4 regions of the Streptomyces sp. NPDC057697 genome follow, and region 1 is predicted to be linked to each of the others. Evidence: riboswitches for the same ligand, from Rfam matches in the RefSeq annotation. Region 1 holds a riboswitch; each other region holds the start of a gene.
The links. Region 1 has a riboswitch for cobalamin ahead of ACFVFH_RS14080 (ABC transporter substrate-binding protein). Riboswitches for the same ligand answer to the same signal wherever they lie in the genome.
Positions count from the first base shown of each region.

Region 1 (5,070 bases):
CGAGCTGGTCACCGGGGTGGAGGGCGCCATCACCGCGGAGGGCGACAACCTCGCCATCCACGCCAAGGCCGCCGCGGAGATGCTCTTCTCCGCCGCACCGGCCGGTCCGCGGGCTGCCCCCGGAGCCGGGCCCGGCGCACTCGACGACCCGGAATTCCACCGGAGGCTGCTCGCGGAGCTGGAGCGGATCTGGTTCGACCGGGCCCGGGAGCGGATGGGCCTGGCCCCCCACGGCGACCCGCTGGCGCGGTGGAACGCGGCGTCCGGACCCGCCCTGCGCGGGGTCGAGGCCCACGCCCAGCGGCAGGCGGCCGAGGCGTACGCGGAAGCGGTGACCGCGCTGCCCGACGGACCGGCCCGCGAACGCCTCGACGAGCTGCGACGGCTCTTCGCGCTCGACCGGATCGCCCGCGGCGGCGGAGACCTGCTGGCCGCGGGCCTGCTGACCGCCGACCAGGTCGAGGAACTGCCGGGTCTGGTGGAGCAGCTCATCGCCGTGGTCGCCCCCCGTCTGCCCGGCCTCGTCGAGTCCTTCGCGCTGCCGCCGGAAGTCCTCGCCGACTGGCCCATCGCCCGTTCCGACTACGTGGACGCCTACGACGATCCGGAAGCACCCTGGCACGGCGACGCGGGCCCGGTCGCGGTGCGGGACGAGCGGTGAGAGCCATGACGAGAAAGGGAACAGCTGTCCGGGGGTGCCGGGTCAGGGAGGCCGCCGGAGCTCTCGGAGTCCGCGTGGTCCTGCTGGCCTACTGGGGTACGGCGTCCGTCCTGGCGCGGTGGTGCGGGGAGCGCGGAGAAGACACTGCCGAATCGGTTCGGCACAAGGCGTAACTGGAGGCACTCCACCCAGTTGATTCGGCGTCGGGACGGTGTCCCCATCGGCCCGGCAGCCGGCCCGAACGATGGAGAGAAGGCTCATGAGTACGATTCATCCCAAGATCACCGAGGTTCTGACACACACCTTCAAAGTGCCTGTCGGCGAGATCCACCCGGGTTCCACCATGGACAGCCTGGAGATGGATTCCCTCGCCGTCGCCGAGTTCGCCGTTCTGATCCGGGAGACGGCCGGCGGCGACCGGGACTTCGACCAGCTCGCCAAGGACGCCACCCTGGCCGACATCTCGCGGTTCATCCACGCGGCGGCCCACGGCGGGGCGCGGCGGGTGGGCGGCGCGGCAGTGATGAGCAACGCCCGATGAACAGGCCGGCCATCGCCGTCACCGGCCTGGGCATGATCACACCGGTCGGCAATGACACCGAGTCCACCTGGGCCGGCGTGTGCGCGGGCGTGTCACCGGCCCGTACCGTCGCCGAGCTCGAAGGGTGCGCGATCGACTTCGCCTGCGTGGTCGACGGCATCGACCTGGACGCGGCGATCGGCGGCCGGGCGTCCTTCCGGATGGGGAAGTACGTGAAGCTCGCCGTGCTCGCCGCCCGGGAGGCGGTCGCCGACGCCGGGCTCGACCCGGCCCGGTGGGAAGGGCCCCGGGTCGCCGTGGTCGTCGGCACCAGTAGCGGGGGCTCCGCCTCGCTGACCGAGCAGGCCATCGTGTTCGACCGGCTCGGAGCCGGGGCCACCTCGCCCTCGGGCATCCTGCTCACCATTCCGAACATGCCCGCCGCCGAGATCGCGATCCAGCTGCGGGCCACCGGACCCAGCATGGCCCCGTGCACCGCCTGTTCGTCCGGGGCCACCGCGCTGTCCGTCGCCCGTGACCTCCTGGTCACCGGGCAGTGCGACATCGCGATCGCCGGGGCCACCGAGTCGATCGTCTACCCGGTCGCCATGGCCGGATTCGCCAGATCCGGGGCCGGGGCCCGCGCGGACGGCGACCCGGCCGGGCTGTGCCGGCCCTTCGCGGCCGACCGGGCCGGTCTCGTCATGGGCGAGGGCGCGGCCGTCATGGTGCTGGAGCGGGCGGACGACGCCCAGGCCAGGGGCGCGGCACCACGGGCACTGCTCGCCGGTACCGGCGCCACCACCGACGCCCACCACCCCATCAGCCCGCACCCCTCCGGCGCGGTCGCCCAGGCCGCGGTGGAGGCCGCGCTGCGCGACGCGGGCTGGGCGGCCGAGGACGTCGAGCACGTCAACGCGCACGGCACGGCGACCCCGGTCAACGACGCCACCGAGGCCGCCCTCATCGCCCGGGTCTACCCGCACCGACCGCCCGTCACCGCTCCCAAGGGCGTGCTGGGCCACTGCATGGGGGCGGCCGGAGCGATCGAGGCCGGGCTCACCGTCCTCACCCTCCAGCGCGGAGTCGTACCACCGATCGCCAACCTGGACGCCCCGGCGCCCGAGTTCGACATCGACTGCGTCACCAAACAACCGCTGCGGCAGCCCATCCGGCGCGCCGTCAGCCATTCCTTCGGCTTCGGCGGACACAACGCCGTGATCGCTCTTCAGCGTCCGTAGGCATCCGGCCAGGTGGTGCGACGGGGAACACAGCCCGGCGTACCACCGGCCACACCCCTCATGAGCTGGGCAGAAGCCCGTGATAGCTTGCCGGAGCCAGTCGAACTCCACGTAAGGGGTCAGGGAATCCGGTGCGAAACCGGAACTGACGCGCAGCGGTGAGGGGGACGGGCGGGGCCAAGGCCACTGGGACCACCCTCGGGTGTCCTGGGAAGGCGTCCCGTCCGAAGGAACCCGAGTCCGAAGACCTGCTGGCGGCCGCGACCCGGCACCGGGCCACGGCATTCCGTACAGCGGGCTCCGCGTATGAGCCCTCAGACGCAGAGGGACCCCGTGCCGTCCATAGCCAGCCCCGTCCGCACCATGGCCCTGCTCTCGGCGGGAATCGTCCTGCTGACCGCCTGCGGAGGCGGAACCGACGAGTCGGCCGCGAAGCGCGGCCGCACCGACGGATACCCGGTGACGCTGAAGAACTGCGGGCGCACCGTCACCGTCGACGCCGCGCCCCGGCACGCCGTGTCGGTGGACCAGGGATCGACGGAGATCCTGCTCTCCCTCGGCCTCGCCGACAGGATGGCCGCCACCGCGACCTGGTCCGACCCGGTGATGAAGGGCCTGGAGAAGGCCAACGCCGGGGTGCCCAGGATCTCGGACAACCGGCCGTCGTCGGAGAAGGTCCTCGACCAGGAGCCCGACTTCATCAGCGCGTCGTTCGCGTCCACGCTCGCCAAGGGCGGCGTCGCACCGCGCGAACAGTTCGAGGCACTCGGCGTCCCCACCTACGTCTCGCCCGCCGACTGCACCGGCAAGGACAACAGCGGCGGTGGCGACGGCGCCCGGACCGCACCCCTGACCATGGACGGCGTCTACCAGGAGGTGCACGAACTCGCCGAGGTGTTCGGCGTGCCGGAACGTGGCGACGCGCTCGTCGCAGGGCTGCGGGCCCGGGTGAAGAAGGCTGCCGAGGGCATCGACGCTTCCGGGACGAGTCGCCTGTACTGGTTCTCCGACTCCAAGGCCCCGTACCTGGCCGGCTGCTGCGGAGCACCCGGGATCATCACCAAAGAACTCGGCGCGAAGAACGTCTTCGACGACACCCACGAGGAATGGCCCCAGATCAGCTGGGAGACGGTGGCCGACCGCAACCCCGACGCGCTGGTCATCGGCGATCTCTCCCGCAAGGCCCAGACCGCGGAGAGCGCCGCCAAGAAGATCGAGTTCCTGGAGTCCAACCCCGTCACCAGGAACATGGACGCCGTCCGGCACAAGCGGTACATCCTGCTGAGCGGCCAGGCCATGAACCCGACCATCCGGACGGTCGAGGGCGTCGAACGCGTCGCCGCCGGGCTGCGCCGCTTCGGGCTCGCCGGATGACGGCGACCGAACGGGCCACGGCGGTGGCCGGGCCGCCCCTTCCCGGCAGCCCCGTCCGCACAGCGGGCGCCGGACGGCGACTGCGCGGCGGGGCGCTGTGGGCCGGTGGCATCGCGCTGCTGGTGCTCTCCGTCGCGGTCGCCGTCACCATCGGCCCCGCCCGGATATCGGTGGCCGACGTCTGGTCCGCGGTCGCCTCTCATCTCGGCCTGGGCCGCTCCGGGCTCTCCCCGATCAGGGACGGGATCATCTGGAACCTGCGCATGCCCCGCACCCTGCTCGCCGCCGTGTGCGGTGCCGGGCTCGCGGTGTGCGGCACGGTCATGCAGTCCCTGCTGCGCAACCCGCTCGCCGACCCGTTCGTCCTCGGTGTCTCCTCCGGGGCGTCCACCGGCGCGGTCGTGGTCGTCGTCCTCGGCGTCGGCGGGGGAGCGGTGTCGGTCTCGACCGGCGCGTTCGCCGGGGCGCTGTGCTCGTTCGCCCTCGTGCTGCTGCTCAGCCACACCCTGGGCGGCACGACAGACCGGGTCGTGCTCTCCGGTGTCGCGGCCATGCAGCTGTTCTCCGCGCTCACCTCCTTCGTCGTGATGACCTCCGCCGACGCCGAGCAGACGCGTGGCGTGCTGTTCTGGCTGCTCGGCTCGCTCAGCGGCGTCGGCTGGACCGATGTCTGGATCTGCGCCGCCGTGCTCGTCGTGACGCTGCTGGTCTGTCTGGGCCACGCCCGTACCCTCGACGCCTTCGCGTTCGGGCAGGACGCCGCCGCCGCGCTCGGCGTGCACGTCGGGCGCACCCGGATCGTGCTGCTGTGCACGACCGCGCTGCTGACCGGCGTACTCGTCAGCTCGGCCGGTGCCATCGGCTTCGTGGGCCTGGTGCTGCCGCATGCCGCCCGCGCCCTCGCGGGTTCCGGACACCGGCGGCTGCTGCCGGTCACGGCGCTGGCCGGGGCCGTGTTCCTGGTCTGGGTCGACACCCTCGCCCGGACGGTCCTCGACCCGCAGGAAGTGCCCGTGGGCGTGGTCACCGCGCTGATCGGCGTGCCCGCGTTCGTCCTGGTCCTCCACCGCACCCGGAGGACCGCATGACCGGGGCGCCCACCGGCGGGCTGCGTGCCGAACGGGTCAGCCGGACGGCGGGCGGCCGGCTCATCCTCGACGGGGTCGACCTCGCCCCGCGGCCCGGCGGCACCCTGGGGCTGATCGGGCCGAACGGCTCCGGCAAGTCGACCCTGCTGCGGGTCCTGGCCGGGGTCCTCGCCCCGGGCACCGGGG
Region 1 is NZ_JBHVJA010000004.1:198,163-203,232, forward strand. Features, by position in the region: gene ACFVFH_RS14065 (acyl-CoA dehydrogenase) at 1-661, shown strand, start outside; gene ACFVFH_RS14070 (acyl carrier protein) at 921-1,202, shown strand; gene ACFVFH_RS14075 (beta-ketoacyl-[acyl-carrier-protein] synthase family protein) at 1,199-2,422, shown strand; cobalamin riboswitch at 2,503-2,693, shown strand; gene ACFVFH_RS14080 (ABC transporter substrate-binding protein) at 2,729-3,796, shown strand; gene ACFVFH_RS14085 (FecCD family ABC transporter permease) at 3,793-4,884, shown strand; gene ACFVFH_RS14090 (ABC transporter ATP-binding protein) at 4,881-5,070, shown strand, end outside.

Region 2 (5,070 bases), on a different contig from region 1:
AGACCGACCGGGGTCCGGTCCTGATCGACACCGGGTGGGACGACCCCGAGGCATGGGACACGCTCCGCGCCGGACTCACCGCCGTCGGTACGGAGATGGCGGACATCCACGGCGTGGTCATCACCCACCACCACCCCGACCACCACGGGCTCTCCGGGCAGGTGCGGGAGGCCTCCGGGGCGTGGATCGCCATGCACGCGGCGGACACCGCGATCGTGCGCCGTACCCGTGAGTCCCGGCCCGGCACCTGGCTGACGTATCTCGTGGCCAAGCTCACCGCGGTCGGCGCGCCCGAGGAGCACCTCGCGCCGCTGCGGGCCGCCGCGGCGGACGGGGGCCGTCTGCGGACCCTGCCGGGGCTGCGGGCCGCCCTGCCGGACCGGGAGATCGTGCCCGGCGAGCTGCTCGACCTGGCGGGGCGCAGACTGCGGGCGATCTGGACGCCGGGGCACACGCCGGGGCACGTGTGTCTGCATCTGGACGAGGAGCATCCGGGGAATCTGCCGGGCCGGGGGCGGCTCTTCTCCGGCGATCACCTGCTGCCGGGGATCAGCCCGCACATCGGGCTGTACGAGGACCCGGACGACGCCGCCGCCACCGATCCCCCCGCGGGCTCCCGGCCGCGTCCGAGCGGGGGAGACCCGCTCGGCGACTACCTCGACTCGCTGGAGCGGATCGGCAGGCTCGGGGCCGCCGAGGTGCTGCCCGCCCATCAGTACGCCTTCACCGACGCGGCCGGGCGGGTACGGGAGCTCCTCGCCCATCACGAGGAACGGCTGACCGGGCTGCTCGGGCTGCTGGCCGGGCCGCTGACGCCGTGGGAACTGGCCGAGCGGATGGAGTGGAACCGGCCCTGGGAGCAGATCCCGCACGGCTCCCGGAACATCGCGGTCTCGGAGGCGGAGGCGCATCTGCGGAGGCTGGTGAAGCTCGGTCGCGCGGAGGCGGTGCCGGGGACCGAGCCGGTGACGTACATCGCGGTGTGAGCGGCGAGCGGGGCGCGGCCGGCGGTGAATGGCGAGGGTGGTGTGAGCCGGGCCGGGCGGTACGGCTCCGCGCCGCCCTACTGACCCACCCTGGCATGCGGGTCATGGTCATTCGTGCGGGACCGGTCGTGCCAGTGGATTCCGCGTGATCGCCGGGACGGCCCCCGGGACGCCCGGCCTAAGCCGCCCCGGGGACCGTCCCGGACCGCCCGGTAGAGTGTGCGGGTCGTCATCATGCCCGTTCAGGGGGAAGCCGGTGCGAATCCGGCACTGACCACGCAGCCGTGAACCGTCCCGGAGACGGTGAGCCGGAATGCCCTGTCCGCGGACGTGACCGGCTCCCACCACCGATCCCGGTGGTCGGCACCGTCGAGGTATACGGAGCCGGAGCCTGGTGCCTGAGCGTGCCTGTGCCCGGTTCGTCGCACAGGAGAGGCCCCGCCCGCCATGACCGTACGCCGCAGCGCAGCAACGCTCGCCGCCACCGCCGCCGTGCTCTGCGCGGCCGCAGCGCCGGTCGCGGTCGCCGCGCCGTCCCCGTCGCCCTCGCCGTCCGCCGCGCTGCCCGCCGGGCTGTACGGCACGAAGGACCCCACCTACGACGGGGTGTGGCGGCAGTCGATGGCCTTCCTCGCCCAGCGGCTCGAAGGGGTCACCCCGGCCGCGAAGTCGGTGGACTGGCTGATCGGCCAGCAGTGCGCCGACGGGGCCTACGCGGCGTACCGGGCCGATGTCTCCGAGCCGTGCGACGACAAGACGGTGCTGGACACCAACGCCACCGCGGCCGCCACCCAGGCACTGGTCGAGGTCGGCGGCCACCGGGACATCGTGAACAACGGCGTGCGCTGGCTGAAGTCCGTGCAGAACGAGGACGGCGGCTGGGGCTACACCGCGGGCGCGCCCAGCGACGCCAACTCCACCTCCCTGGTGATCGGCGCCCTCGCCCGCCAGGGACAGCGGCTCGCGGACATCACGACCCCCGGCGGCAAGACCCCCTACGACCCGCTGCTCGCGCTCGCGATCCCGTGCGGCGGCAAGGACGGCGGGGCCTTCGCGTACCAGCCCGACAAGAAGGGGAAGCTGACCGCGAACGCGGACGCCACCGCGGCCGCCGTGCTCGGCACGATGGGCAAGGCCATGGCCGTCGGCGACAACGCCGCGGGCAAGGCCCCCCGCTGCCACCCGGGCTCCGGCCTCACGCCCGAGCAGGCCGCCCAGAACGGCGCCCACTACCTCGTCGGCGCCCTCGCCGGGAGCGGCCATCTGAACCAGGCGCCGATGCCCGGTGCCGCCGACACGACCCCGCAGCCCGACTTCGGCAACACCGCCGACGCGGTCGTCGCGCTGTCCGCCTCCGGCCACCAGGACAAGGCGGCCGGGGCGATCGCCTGGCTGAAGAAGAACGCCATGGACTGGGCCGGGCAGAACGGCCCCGCCGCCTACGCCCAGCTGGTCCTGGCCGCCCACGCGACCGGCAACGACGCCCGCGACTTCGGCGGAGTCGACCTGGTGGCCCGGCTGAACGCGGCCGGCCCCGCGCCCGCCGCCGTCGTGACGCCCGACCCGTCCGCCGACACCGGGTACGAGGCCACCGAGAAGGACCAGGTCCACAGCGGCGACGACGTGATCGGCGGCGTGTGGTGGTACATCGGCATCGCCCTGGTCCTCGCCGCGATCGCGTTCTTCCTGATCAGCGGTCGCCGGAAGAACAGGCAGCCGTGAGGCGGGCGGGAAGGGCCACCGCGCTGCTGGTGGTCCTGGGCGCCGTCCTGGCCGTGCTGGGCGCGGGACCGGCCCAGGCGGCCGGCTACCGCTACTGGTCGTTCTGGGAGGACTCCGGCTCCGGCTGGACGTACGCCACCCAGGGCCCGTCCCTGGTCCGGCCCGACGACGGCGCGGTGGAGGGCTTCCGGTTCTCGGTGAGCGAGGACTCCCAGGACGCGGCGAAACCGCGCCGCGCCCCCGACTTCGCGAAGATCTGCGCGGGCACCCCGGCCGAGGACGGCACCAAGCGGATCGCCCTCGTCATCGACCCGGGCACCGCCGCCGACGCCCCGGCCGGTGAGACCCCGCCCGCGCCGCGCACCGCGTGCGCCCGGGTGAGCCCCGACGCCAGTGCGGCCGAGGCGCTCGCCGCCGTGGCCAAGCCCCTGCGGTACAGCGGCGACGCGATGCTCTGCGCCATCACCGGCTACCCGGCCTCGGGCTGCGGCGAGCAGGTCTCCGGCGACGGGCACGGCACGCCCGCCCCGTCCCCGACCGGCTCCGCGTCCGCGTCGTCGGCCGCCGGCGGCTCGGGCGGTTCCGGCGGCTCCCCGTCCGCCGGGGTGTTCGTCGGCATCGGCGCCGTTCTCCTCCTCGGCGTCGCCGCGGTCGTGCGGGCCCGCCGCCGCCGCGGATGACCACCCCGACCGGCTCCGCGGTCCTGGCGAGCCGCCGCCCGCTGCGCGCCCCCGAAGCGACCCGGAGCAACGCGCTGCCCGCCGGGGCCTGGTGGCTGTGGGCGCTCGGCCTGGCCACCGCCGCCTCCCGCACCACCAACCCGCTGCTGCTCGGGCTGCTGGTGGGGGTGGCCGGTTATGTCGTGGCGGCGCGCCGCACGGACGCCCCGTGGGCCCGTTCGTACGGGGCGTTCCTCAGGATCGGACTGTTCGTCATCGCCGTGCGGCTGGTCTTCTCCGTCTTCCTCGGCTCGCCGATCCCCGGCACCCATCCGCTGTTCACGCTCCCCGAGGTGCCGCTGCCCGGCTGGGCGCAGGGGATCAGGATCGGCGGCCGGGTCACCGCCGAGCAGCTGCTCTTCGCCCTGTACGACGGGGCGAAACTGGCCACCCTGCTGATCTGCGTCGGTGCGGCGAACTCGCTCGCCAACCCGGCCCGGCTGCTGAAGTCGCTGCCGGGCGCGCTGTACGAGGCGGGCGTCGCCGTCGTCGTCGCGATGACCTTCGCGCCGAACATGGTCGCCGACGTGATGCGGCTGCGCACCGCCCGCCGGCTGCGCGGCCGTCCGACCGGCGGCATCGGCGCGGTCCTCCAGACCGGGCTGCCGGTCCTGGAGGGCGCGCTGGAGCGGTCGGTCGCGGTGGCGGCGTCGATGGACGCGCGGGGGTACGGGCGCACGGCGCAGGTCCCGCCCGCCGTCCGGCACACCACGAACGTCCTCACCCTCGGCGGGCTGCTCGGCGTGTGCGCCGGTACGTACGGGCTGCTGGCCGCGGAGGGCGCCCGGTACGGGCTGCCCCTGCTGGTCGCCGGGCTCGTCGCCGCGATGGCCGGGCTGCGGCTCGGCGGGGCCCGCTCGGTGCGTACCCGTTACCGGCCCGACCGGTGGGGCGCGCGGGCCTGGCTGGTGGCGGGCTCGGGGGTCGCGGTGGCGGTGGCGATGATCCGGGCGGGCGGGGTCCTCGGGGAGGCGCTGCACCCCGGGGTGGTGCCGCTGGTCGCGCCGGCGCTTCCGCTGTGGCCCGCGGCGGCGGTGCTGATCGGGCTGCTGCCCGCGGTGGTGGCGCCCGTGCCGCCCTCGGCGGGCGCCCCGTATTCCAAGGAGTTCCAGTGATCCGGTTCGAGCAGGTCTCGGTGCGCTACGAAGGAACGGAGCGCCCCACCCTGACCGGGGTCGATCTGACCGTTCCGGAGGGCGAGTTGGTGCTGCTCGTCGGTCCGTCCGGGGTCGGCAAGTCCACGCTGCTGGGTGCCGTGTCCGGTCTGGTGCCGCACTTCACCGGCGGCACGCTGAGCGGCCGGGTCACGGTCGACGGGCGCGACACCCGTACCCACAGACCGCGCGAGCTCGCCGATCTGGTCGGCACGGTGGGCCAGGACCCGCTCTCCCACTTCGTCACCGACACGGTCGAGGACGAGCTGGCGTACGGCATGGAGTCGCTGGGGCTCGCCCCCGACGTGATGCGGCGGCGGGTCGAGGAGACCCTCGACCTGCTGGGCCTCGCCGAGCTGCGCGACCGGCCGATCGCCACGCTCTCCGGCGGCCAGCAGCAGCGGGTGGCGATCGGTTCCGTCCTCACCCCGCATCCGAGGGTCCTGGTCCTCGACGAGCCGACCTCCGCGCTGGACCCGGCGGCGGCCG
Region 2 is NZ_JBHVJA010000001.1:636,315-641,384, forward strand. Features, by position in the region: gene ACFVFH_RS02830 (MBL fold metallo-hydrolase) at 1-986, shown strand, start outside; cobalamin riboswitch at 1,193-1,327, shown strand; gene ACFVFH_RS02835 (prenyltransferase/squalene oxidase repeat-containing protein) at 1,434-2,708, shown strand; gene ACFVFH_RS02840 (SCO2322 family protein) at 2,705-3,388, shown strand; gene ACFVFH_RS02845 (energy-coupling factor transporter transmembrane component T) at 3,385-4,542, shown strand; gene ACFVFH_RS02850 (ABC transporter ATP-binding protein) at 4,539-5,070, shown strand, end outside.
Region 2: it holds a riboswitch for cobalamin, as region 1 does, so the genes downstream of both, ACFVFH_RS02835 (prenyltransferase/squalene oxidase repeat-containing protein) here and ACFVFH_RS14080 (ABC transporter substrate-binding protein) in region 1, are expected to answer to the same signal.

Region 3 (5,070 bases), on a different contig from region 1:
TGGGGCCTGACCCTGCCGGCCGCCGGTCTGGTCGGCGCGGGGGCGGAGCTCCTCACCCAGCAGGGCACCTGGGGGGTCGTCGTCGTCGCGGTGCTGCTGGTCGCGGGCTCCGGCGCGATCTGGCTGGTGTCGCGGCGCAAGCCGGTCGGCCACGACGACGTCGCCCCGGCGGCTGCCGACGCCGAGCCCGCGGGCGTCGTCACCACGGCCATCGCCGCCGTCAGCCCGCCGCCCACCGCGGCCCAGGCACCGGCCCAGAACCTCATGACCACCATTCCGGCCCCGGCCGGAACCACCCAGGACCCGGCGCGACCCGCCACCGTCTGAACCGGCCGTCTAAGGATTCAGCATGAACATCGACTGGGCAGCCCTCGGCTCCGTATTCGGCGTCTCCCTCGTCGTCACCGTCGCACTGGTGGGCCTCTTCACCCTGGGCATCGTCGGCCTCTCCAAGCAGCCGGAACCGGCGGCGCAGGGCGGCTCCGGCTCCTCGCTGCTGCTGGCCCGCGCCGGCGCGTACGTCTGCTTCGCGCTGTGCGCGGCGGCCGTCACGTACGGCATCTACCTGATCGTCGCCTGAACCGCTTCCGCACGCCTTTCCCGTCGGGCCGGACACCCCCGTGTGTCCGGCCCGATGTGGGTATCAGCACACTGCGCCGTCGCAGGTCAACGGCAGGTTGACGGGCGTTCGCGGGGCGTGGTGGACTGCCGGAGCCAATTACGGCGACAGCAGAGGAAGCCGGTGCGAATCCGGCGCGGTCCCGCCACTGTCACCGGGGAGCGGTCCCCCACACCGGACGTCACGGCGCGCGCGAGCGGGCTGGAAGGCCGGGGGAGCCGCGGATCCGGGAGCCAGGAGACTCTCGTCGCCGGTCACGTCGAACCAGGGCGCGGACCCTGAGTGAGGACATATCGCCATGCCTGGCCGCCCTGCGTCCGCTCTTTCGGCGCTCTCGACGAGAGCCGCCCGCACGAAGGTCCGCCGAGGCGCGACGGCCGGCTGAACCGTGCGAGCCGACCGCATCTTCGCGTACGGCGCCACGGCCGGACTGATCGGCGATCTGCTGCTCGGTGACCCCCGCAGGGGGCACCCGGTCGCGGCCTTCGGACAGGCCGCGGCGGAGGTCGAGCGCCGTCTGTGGCGTGACCACCGCGGCTGGGGCGCACTGCACACCCTCGTCTGCGCCGGAGGCGCCGCGGGTGGCGCCGCCCTGCTCACCCATGCCGTACGCCGCAGCCCCGCCGCCTCCGTGGCACTGACCGCGGCCGCCACCTGGTCCGTCGTCGGCGGCACCTCCCTGGGCCGCGAGGCACGGGCCGTCGGCGCCGCCCTGGCCGCCGGTGACCTCGGCCTGGCCCGCGAGCGGCTGCCGCACCTGTGCGGGCGCGACCCGCAGTCCCTGGACGGGCCGCAGATCGCCCGCGCCGTGGTGGAGTCCGTGGCGGAGAACACCTCGGACGCCGTGGTCGGCGCGCTGGTGTGGGGCGCGCTGGCCGGGGTCCCCGGGCTGGCCGGCTTCCGGGCCGCCAACACCCTCGACGCCATGGTCGGCCACAAGTCCCCCCGCCACCTGCGCTACGGCTGGGCCTCGGCCCGCCTGGACGACCTCGCGGGCTGGCCGGGCGCCCGGCTCACGGCCCTGCTCGCGGTGGCCGCGGGGGGACGGCCGGCCGACGCGGTCCGCGCCTGGCGGGCCGACGCCGCCAAGCACCCGAGCCCCAACGCGGGCCCGGTGGAGGCCTCGTTCGCGGGTGCGCTCGGCGTGCGCCTCGGCGGCACCCTCGCGTACGGCGGCCGGATCGAGCACCGTCCGGTGCTCAACGGGGAGACGGGCCGGGCGGTGGAGACCGCCGACATCGAACGCGCGGTACGGCTGTCGCGCCGGGTGGGCGCGCTGGCCCTCGGTGTCTGCGTGGCGGGACGGCTCGGCGCGGCCCTCGCCGCACGACGGATCGCGGGGCGCCGCACGGCGGCGCCCCGTGTCGCAGGACGGAGAAGCACATGAGCGGCGGACTGCTGGTCGCCGGAACCACTTCCGACGCGGGCAAGAGCGTCGTCACCGCGGGCATCTGCCGCTGGCTCGTACGCCGGGGCGTGAAGGTGGCGCCCTTCAAGGCGCAGAACATGTCGCTGAACTCGTTCGTCACCCGCGAGGGCGCCGAGATCGGGCGCGCCCAGGCCATGCAGGCCCAGGCCGCCCGCGTCGAGCCGACCGCGCTGATGAACCCGGTGCTGCTCAAGCCCGGCGGCGACCGCTCCAGCCAGGTCGTCCTGATGGGGAAGCCGGTCGGCGAGATGAGCGCGCGCGGCTACCACGGAGGCAGGCAGGAGGCGCTGTTCTCCACGGTCGTGGACTGCCTGGAGCAGCTGCGGAGCACGTACGACGCGGTGATCTGCGAAGGGGCGGGCAGCCCGGCGGAGATCAATCTGCGGCGCACGGACATCGTGAACATGGGTGTCGCCCGCGCGGCGCGCTTCCCGGTGGTGGTGGTCGGCGACATCGACCGCGGTGGCGTCTTCGCCTCGTTCTTCGGTACGACGGCCCTGCTCGCGGCGGAGGACCAGTCGCTGATCGCCGGCTACCTGGTCAACAAGTTCCGCGGTGACGTCTCGCTGCTGGAGCCGGGGCTGGACATGCTGCGGGACCTCACCGGGCGGCCGACGTACGGAGTGCTGCCCTTCGCGCACGGCCTCGGCATCGACGAGGAGGACGGTCTGCGGGTCTCGCTGCGCGGAACCGTGCGCGAATCGACGGTGGCGCCGCCGCACGGCGAGGACGTGCTGCGGGTCGCGGTGTGCGCGGTGCCGCTGATGTCGAACTTCACCGATGTGGACGCGCTGGCCGCCGAGCCCGGCGTCGTGGTCAGGTTCGTGGACCGCGCCGAGGAGCTGGCCGACGCCGACCTCGTCGTCGTGCCCGGCACCCGGGGCACCGTCAAGGCGCTGGCCTGGCTGCGCGAACGGGGCCTCGCCGACGCGCTGGTCCGGCGAGCGGCCGAGGGCCGGCCGGTCCTCGGCATCTGCGGCGGCTACCAGGTCCTCGGCGAGCACATCGAGGACGAGGTCGAGTCGCGGGCCGGGCGGGTCGAGGGCCTCGGGCTGCTCCCCGTACGCATCCGCTTCGACCGCGAGAAGACCCTGGCCCGCCCCGTCGGGCAGGCGCTCGGCGCGCCGGTCGAGGGGTACGAGATCCACCACGGCGTGGCGGACGTGCTCGGCGGGGAGACCTTCTTCCGCGACGACCGGGGACACGGACTCGACGGCTGCCGGGTCGGCTCCGTCTGGGGCACCCACTGGCACGGTTCGCTGGAGAGCGACACGTTCCGCCGCCGTTTCCTGGCCGAGGTCGCACGGGCCGCCGGCCGGCGCTTCGTCCCCGCCCCCGACACCGCGTTCGCGGCGCTGCGCGAGGAACAGCTCGACCGCCTCGGCGATCTCGTCGAAGAGCACGCGGACACCGACGCGTTGCTGCGGCTCATCGAGTCGGGCGCGCCGCCGGGGCTGCCGTTCATCGCACCCGGAGCACCCGGCGCGCCCGGAGCCCGCGCGGTCCCGGGAGGCCGCCGATGACCCCGGGGACCGGCCCGGCCCGCCTCGTTCACGCCCATTCACCCGCAGGAAGGATCGCCCAGTGAGCACGCATTTCCCGTTCACCGCCGTCGTCGGGCAGCAGGACCTGCAACTCGCCCTGTTGCTCAACTCCGTCGCACCGAACATCGGTGGTGTGCTCGTACGGGGGGAGAAGGGCACCGCCAAGAGCACCGCCGTGCGCGCGCTCTCGGCGCTGCTGCCGGAGGTGGCCGTCGTCCCCGGGTGCCGTTTCTCCTGCGACCCCGCGTCGCCGGACCCGGCGTGTCCGGACGGCCCCCACGAGACCGGGGCCGGTGTGTCGCGGGACGCCCGGATGGTGGAGCTGCCCGTGGGCGCGTCCGAGGACCGGCTCGTCGGGGCGCTGGACATCGAGCGGGCGCTCGCGGACGGCGTGAAGGCGTTCGAACCGGGCCTGCTGGCCGACGCGCACCGCGGGATCCTCTACGTCGACGAGGTCAACCTGCTCCACGACCACCTCGTGGACCTGCTGCTGGACGCGGCCGCGATGGGCGCCTCGTACGTCGAGCGCGAGGGGGTCTCGGTGCGGCACGCGGCGCGCTTCCTGCTCGTCGGGACGATGAACCCCGAAGAGGGCGAACTGCGGCCCCAGTTGCTCGACCGGTTCGGGCTGACCGTCGAGGTCGCCGCGTCCCGGGAGACCGATCAGCGGGTCGAGGTCGTGCGCCGGCGTCTCGCGTTCGACGACGACCCCGCGGCCTTCGCCGCCGGGTGGGCCGGCGAGGAGGACGCGCTGCGGGCGAGGATCGTCGCCGCGCGGGCGCTGCTGCCCGAAGTGCGGCTCGGGGACGCGGCGTTGCGGCAGATCGCGGCGACCTGCGCGGCCTTCGAGGTCGACGGCATGCGCGCGGACATCGTGATGGCGCGGACCGCCACCGCGCTGGCCGCCTGGGCGGGGCGTACGGACGTGCTCGCCGAGGACGTGCGGCAGGCGGCCCTGCTCGCGCTCCCCCACCGGCGCCGGCGCAATCCGTTCGACGCGCCGGGTCTCGACGAGGACAAGCTCGACGACACGCTGGAGCAGAACGGCGGCGAGGACGAGGATCCGGACCCGGACGGCCCCGGTGGCGGCGGCCGCCCCCCGCGCGGCGACGGCCCCGACACGCCGCAGGGGCCCGAGGGCGAGTCCGGCGACGCGCCCGCGCCGTCCGTGCCCGAACAGGGCCGGGAGCAGGGCCAGGGGCAGCCCTCCGGCGGCGGCGAGCAGCAGCCGGTACGCGCCACCGAGCCCTTTCGCACGAAGATGCTGAGCGTTCCCGGCCTGGGCGAGGGCGCGGCGGGGCGGCGGTCCCGGGCACGTACCGAGCACGGGCGCACGACCGGCGCGCGGCGTCCGCAGGGCGCCCTGACCAAGCTGCACCTCGCGGCGACGGTGCAGGCCGCCGCGCCGCACCAGCGGGCGCGTGGCCGTTCGGGGCGCGGGCTGGTGGTCCGGCGGGACGATCTGCGCCAGGCGACGC
Region 3 is NZ_JBHVJA010000001.1:59,432-64,501, forward strand. Features, by position in the region: gene ACFVFH_RS00295 (anion permease) at 1-327, shown strand, start outside; gene ACFVFH_RS00300 (hypothetical protein) at 350-580, shown strand; cobalamin riboswitch at 732-863, shown strand; gene ACFVFH_RS00305 (cobalamin biosynthesis protein) at 1,008-2,006, shown strand; gene ACFVFH_RS00310 (cobyric acid synthase) at 2,003-3,571, shown strand; gene ACFVFH_RS00315 (putative cobaltochelatase) at 3,633-5,070, shown strand, end outside.
Region 3: it holds a riboswitch for cobalamin, as region 1 does, so the genes downstream of both, ACFVFH_RS00305 (cobalamin biosynthesis protein) here and ACFVFH_RS14080 (ABC transporter substrate-binding protein) in region 1, are expected to answer to the same signal.

Region 4 (5,070 bases), on a different contig from region 1:
CCTCCCGATCCGCACGTCCCCGCACGTCCCCGATCCGTACGTCCCCGATCCGCGCGCTCCCGGCCCGAGGCGTCGCAGGTTCCGTCACCCGGTCGGTGACCCGGGCGTGCGGGAGAGCTGCCGGCGCACCCACGCGGGATCGGGGTTGGTGTACGGCCGGCCCGCCACGACGACGGTCGGCACGGTCTCGTTGCCGTCGTTGGCCGCCCGCACCGTCGCGGCTCCCTCCGGATCGCGCCAGATGTCGACCCAGAGCGCCCGGCGGGCACGCAGGCCCAGCCGGACGCGCAGGCGCAGGCAGTACGCGCAGCCGGGCCGCCAGTAGACGACCGGCCGTCCGTCGGCCGCGCTGCGGCGTCGTGCCTCCGGCGCGCCGATCGACCTCGGGAAGAACAGGGGCGAGTTCACGGCCGCGAGCAGCACGAAGACGGTCAGTACGGCAACGGCCGTGCCGGGGTTCCCACCGGCGAGCGACCCCGCCGCGAGGGCCGAACCGCAGAGCACCATCAGCATCGGCAGGATCCAGGCGCGTGTCATGAGGCCGAAGGCTATCGATGGGCCGGAGGCGCTCCAACTCCACCTGGAGCACGACGATCCCGCCGACAGCCGCCCCGTGATCCGCCGGGAGATGCCCCGTGCGCCGGCGCGGATGCCGGGGAGCCGGGGAGGGCCGGGCCGGTGTGGCCGGTCGTCGACGCGGCCGGATGCGGGGGTGGACTTACTAGGACGTCCAACTATATGTTCGTGGGGTAGGTCCGCGGTGCAGGGAAGCCGGTGTGAATCCGGCACGGTCCCGCCACTGTGACCGGGGAGCGTGCGCCTCAGCAGGACAAGGCCACTGACGGGGAGACCCGTCGGGAAGGCCGGGGCGCGTGCGTCGATCCGGGAGTCAGGATACCGGCCGCGGGTTGTTCCGTGTTGTCCACGAGGATGGAGCAGACACTCATGGCACCGGTCCGTACCCATGGCCCAGGTGATCCGGCGAAGCGCGTGCGGCTCGTGCCGCACGGCCACACGCGGGTCCCGTCACGCGGCTGAGGACTGCCCCGTAATCCCTGGCATGCGCGCGACGACAGCCACGGCACCCCGCCGTGCCGTCGGAACGTCCGCGTGCGCCCGGCACCCCGGGCGCCCCTCCGCTCCGCGGCGCACCGCGTCCGCCGCCGCGCGCTGACCCACCAGGGATTACGGGACAGCCCTCGGTCCTCGACGGCTCCCCCCGCACGACCCACGGCAGGACCCGCGTGTGCCGCCCCCGGCGCGTACGCCGCCCCGCCGTGCCTTCCCCGGATCCCACCTGACGAGAGCAGGCTCCCATGGTCCGTGAACTGACCCACTTCATCGGCGGCAAGCGCACCGCCGGAACGTCCGGCAACTTCGCCGACGTGCACGACCCCAACACCGGCGCCGTCCAGGCGCGGGTCCCCCTGGCCGACGGGCAGGAAGTGCGGGCGGCGATCGCCGACGCCGCCGCCGCGCAGGCCGAATGGGCCGACCGGAACCCGCAGCGACGCGCCCGGGTCCTGCTGCGCTTCCTCCAACTGGTCGAGGACGAGCGGGACGACCTCGCCCGCCTGCTCTCGGCCGAACACGGCAAGACGGTGTCCGACGCCCACGGGGACATCCAACGCGGCCTGGAGGTCGTCGAGTTCGCCGCCGGGATTCCGCACCTGCTCAAGGGCGATTTCACCGACAGCGCCGGAACCGGCATCGATGTGCACTCGCTGCGCGCCCCGCTCGGCGTGATCGCCGGCATCACCCCGTTCAACTTCCCCGCGATGATCCCGCTGTGGCAGGCCGCCCCGGCGCTGGCCTGCGGAAACTCCTTCATCCTCAAGCCCTCGGAGCGCGACCCCTCGGTACCGCTGCGGCTCGCCGAACTCTTCCTGGAGGCCGGACTGCCGCCCGGCGTCCTCAATGTCGTCAACGGCGACCGGGAGGCGGTCGACGTCCTGCTGGAGGACCCACGGGTGCGGGCGCTCGGCTTCGTGGGGTCCACCCAGGTCGCGGCGCACGTCTACGCCACCGCCGCCGCGCACGGCAAGCGGGCGCAGTGCTTCGGCGGCGCCAAGAACCACATGATCGTGATGCCGGACGCCGACCTCGACCAGGCCGTCGACGCCCTCGTCGGCGCGGGGTACGGATCCGCGGGCGAACGCTGCATGGCGATCTCGGTGGCCGTCCCGGTGGGGGAGGAGACCGCCGACGCGCTCGTCGCCGCGCTCCGGGACCGGATCGCCACGCTCCGGATCGGCCGCTCGGACGACCCGGACGCCGACTTCGGCCCGCTGGTCGGCCGGGACGCCCTCGAACGCGTCCGCCGCCTTGTCGCCACCGGAGTGGAGGAGGGCGCCGAACTCGTCGTCGACGGGCGCGACTTCACCCTTCCGGGGCACGAGAACGGGTTCTTCGCCGGAGCCACCCTCTTCGACCGGGTCACCCCCGCCATGCGGATCTACCAGGAGGAGATCTTCGGGCCCGTCCTGTCCGTCGTCCGCGCGGCCGACTACGAGGAGGCGCTGCGGCTGCCCAGCGAGCACCCGTACGGCAACGGGGTCGCGATCTTCACCCGCGACGGGGACACCGCCCGCGACTTCACCCGGCGGGTCGACACCGGCATGGTCGGCGTCAACGTACCCATCCCGGTGCCGGTCGCCTACCACACCTTCGGCGGCTGGAAGCGCTCCGGATTCGGCGACCTCAACCAGCACGGCCCGGACGCGATCCGGTTCTGCACCCGCACCAAGACCGTGACCTCCCGCTGGCCCTCCGGGGTCAAGGAGGGCGCGAGCTTCACCATCCCGACGATGGGCTGAGCGCCGTGACCACCACCACCTCGCTCACCAAGGACCAACTCGCCCTGGCCGAGGTCACCCTCGACTTCGCCCAGGAACACCTCGCCCCGCACGCCGTCGCCTGGGACCAGGACAAACACTTCCCCCTGGACGTCCTGCGCAGGGCCGCGGGACTCGGCCTCGCGGGCGTCTACGTCCGAGAGGAACACGGCGGCTCCGCCCTCACCCGGACCGACGGAGCCCTGGTCTTCGAGGTCCTCGCCACCGGCTGCCCCTCCATCGCCGGTTACCTCTCCATCCACAACATGGTCGCCTGGATGATCGACCGGTACGGGGACGACGGCCAGCGCGCCCGCCGGCTGCCCGCCCTCTGCACCGCCGAGACTCTGGGCAGCTACTGCCTGACCGAACCCGCGGCGGGCTCCGACGCCGCCGCCCTGCGCACCCGGGCCGTCCGGGACGGGGACCACTACGTGCTCACCGGGGTGAAGCAGTTCATCTCCGGGGCCGGCGCCGCCGACGTGTACGTCGTCATGGCGCGCACCGGCGGCGAGGGACCCGGCGGGATCTCGGCCTTCGTCGTCGAACGGAACGACCCCGGGCTCTCCTTCGGGCCGAACGAACGCAAGATGGGGTGGAACGCGCAGCCCACCCGGCAGGTCGTCCTGGACGGCGTACGCGTACCCGCCGACCGCAGGCTCGGCGCCGAGGGCGACGGGTTCCGCATCGCCATGAACGGGCTCAACGGCGGCCGCCTCGGCATCGCCGCCTGCTCGCTGGGCGGCGCGCAGAGCGCTCTGGACCGCAGCCTGGCCCACCTCGCCGACCGCGAGGCGTTCGGCGCCCGGCTTCTGGACGCCCCGGCACTCCAGTTCCGGCTGGCCGACATGGCCACCGAACTCGCGGCTGCCCGCGCCCTCGTCCGGCAGGCCGCCGAGGCCCTCGACAGTGGAGATCCGGCGGCGCCCCGGCTCTGCGCGATGGCCAAGCGGTTCGCCACCGACACCGGATACTCCGTCGCCGACCGCGCGCTGCAACTCCACGGCGGCTACGGCTACCTGAGCGAATACGGCATCGAGAAGATCGTCCGCGACCTGCGGGTGCACCAGATCCTGGAAGGGACCAACGAGATCATGCGTGTCATCGTGGCGCGGGCACTGACGGAGGCCGTCCGATGACGGCCCCCTCCGACAGCCCCGTACTGCTGCGCACCGAGGGCCGTGCGGCCCACATCGTCCTCGACCGGCCCAAGGCGCTGAACGCCCTCACCCACGCGATGGTCCGCACGATCGCAGACGCCCTCGACACCTGGGAGTCCGACCCCGGCGTCGAGACGATCGTCGTCACCGGAGCGGGCGAGCGCGGTCTGTGCGCCGGCGGAGACATCCGCGCCATCCACCACGACGCCGTCACGGGCGGCACCGCCTCCGCGGACTTCTGGCGCGACGAGTACCGGCTCAACGCCCGGATCGCGCGCCTGCGGAAGCCGTATGTCGCCGTGATGGACGGCATCGTCATGGGCGGCGGCGTCGGCATCTCGGCCCACGGGACCGTGCGCCTGGTCACCGAACGCTCCCGGATCGCGATGCCCGAGACCGGCATCGGCTTCGTCCCCGACGTGGGCGGTACCCATCTGCTCGGCCTGGCCCCCGGCGAACTGGGCACCCACCTCGCCCTCACCGGTACGCCCATCGGCGCGGCCGACGCCCAACTGTGCGGCCTCGCCGACCACTTCGTCCCCTCCGACGAGCTCCCCGCGCTGCTCGCCGGACTCGCCGCCGCCCCCGTCCACGACGTGCTCACCCGCCACGTCCGGCCGGCGCCCCCCGGCGTCCTCGACGGGCACCGCGCCTGGATCGACGACTGCTACGCGGCGGACACGGTCGAGGAGATCGTCGACCGGCTGCTGGGGCACGGCGCCCCGGCGGCGAAGGACGCGGCCACCGCGCTGCTGTCCGGATCACCCACCGCGATCAAGGTCACCCTGGCCTCGCTCCGCCGCGCCCGTGGACTCGGGCCCCTGGAAAGGGTCCTGGAGCAGGAGTACCGGGTGTCCTGCGCCGCCCTCGGCCATCCCGACCTGGTGGAGGGCATCCGCGCGCAGGTGATCGACAAGGACCGGGCCCCGCACTGGCGGCCCGCCACCTTCGCCGAGGTCACGGACCAGGACGTGGACGGCTTCTTCGCACCGCTCGGTGAGCGTGAACTCCACCTCGCCGACTCCGACTCCACCCAGGAGGTGCCGTGGTGAGCGACGTCATCGCTTTCATCGGCC
Region 4 is NZ_JBHVJA010000020.1:51,681-56,750, forward strand. Features, by position in the region: gene ACFVFH_RS33555 (glutaredoxin domain-containing protein) at 85-537, opposite strand; cobalamin riboswitch at 731-921, shown strand; gene ACFVFH_RS33560 (CoA-acylating methylmalonate-semialdehyde dehydrogenase) at 1,317-2,816, shown strand; gene ACFVFH_RS33565 (acyl-CoA dehydrogenase family protein) at 2,813-3,973, shown strand; gene ACFVFH_RS33570 (enoyl-CoA hydratase/isomerase family protein) at 3,970-5,046, shown strand; gene mmsB (3-hydroxyisobutyrate dehydrogenase) at 5,043-5,070, shown strand, end outside.
Region 4: it holds a riboswitch for cobalamin, as region 1 does, so the genes downstream of both, ACFVFH_RS33560 (CoA-acylating methylmalonate-semialdehyde dehydrogenase) here and ACFVFH_RS14080 (ABC transporter substrate-binding protein) in region 1, are expected to answer to the same signal.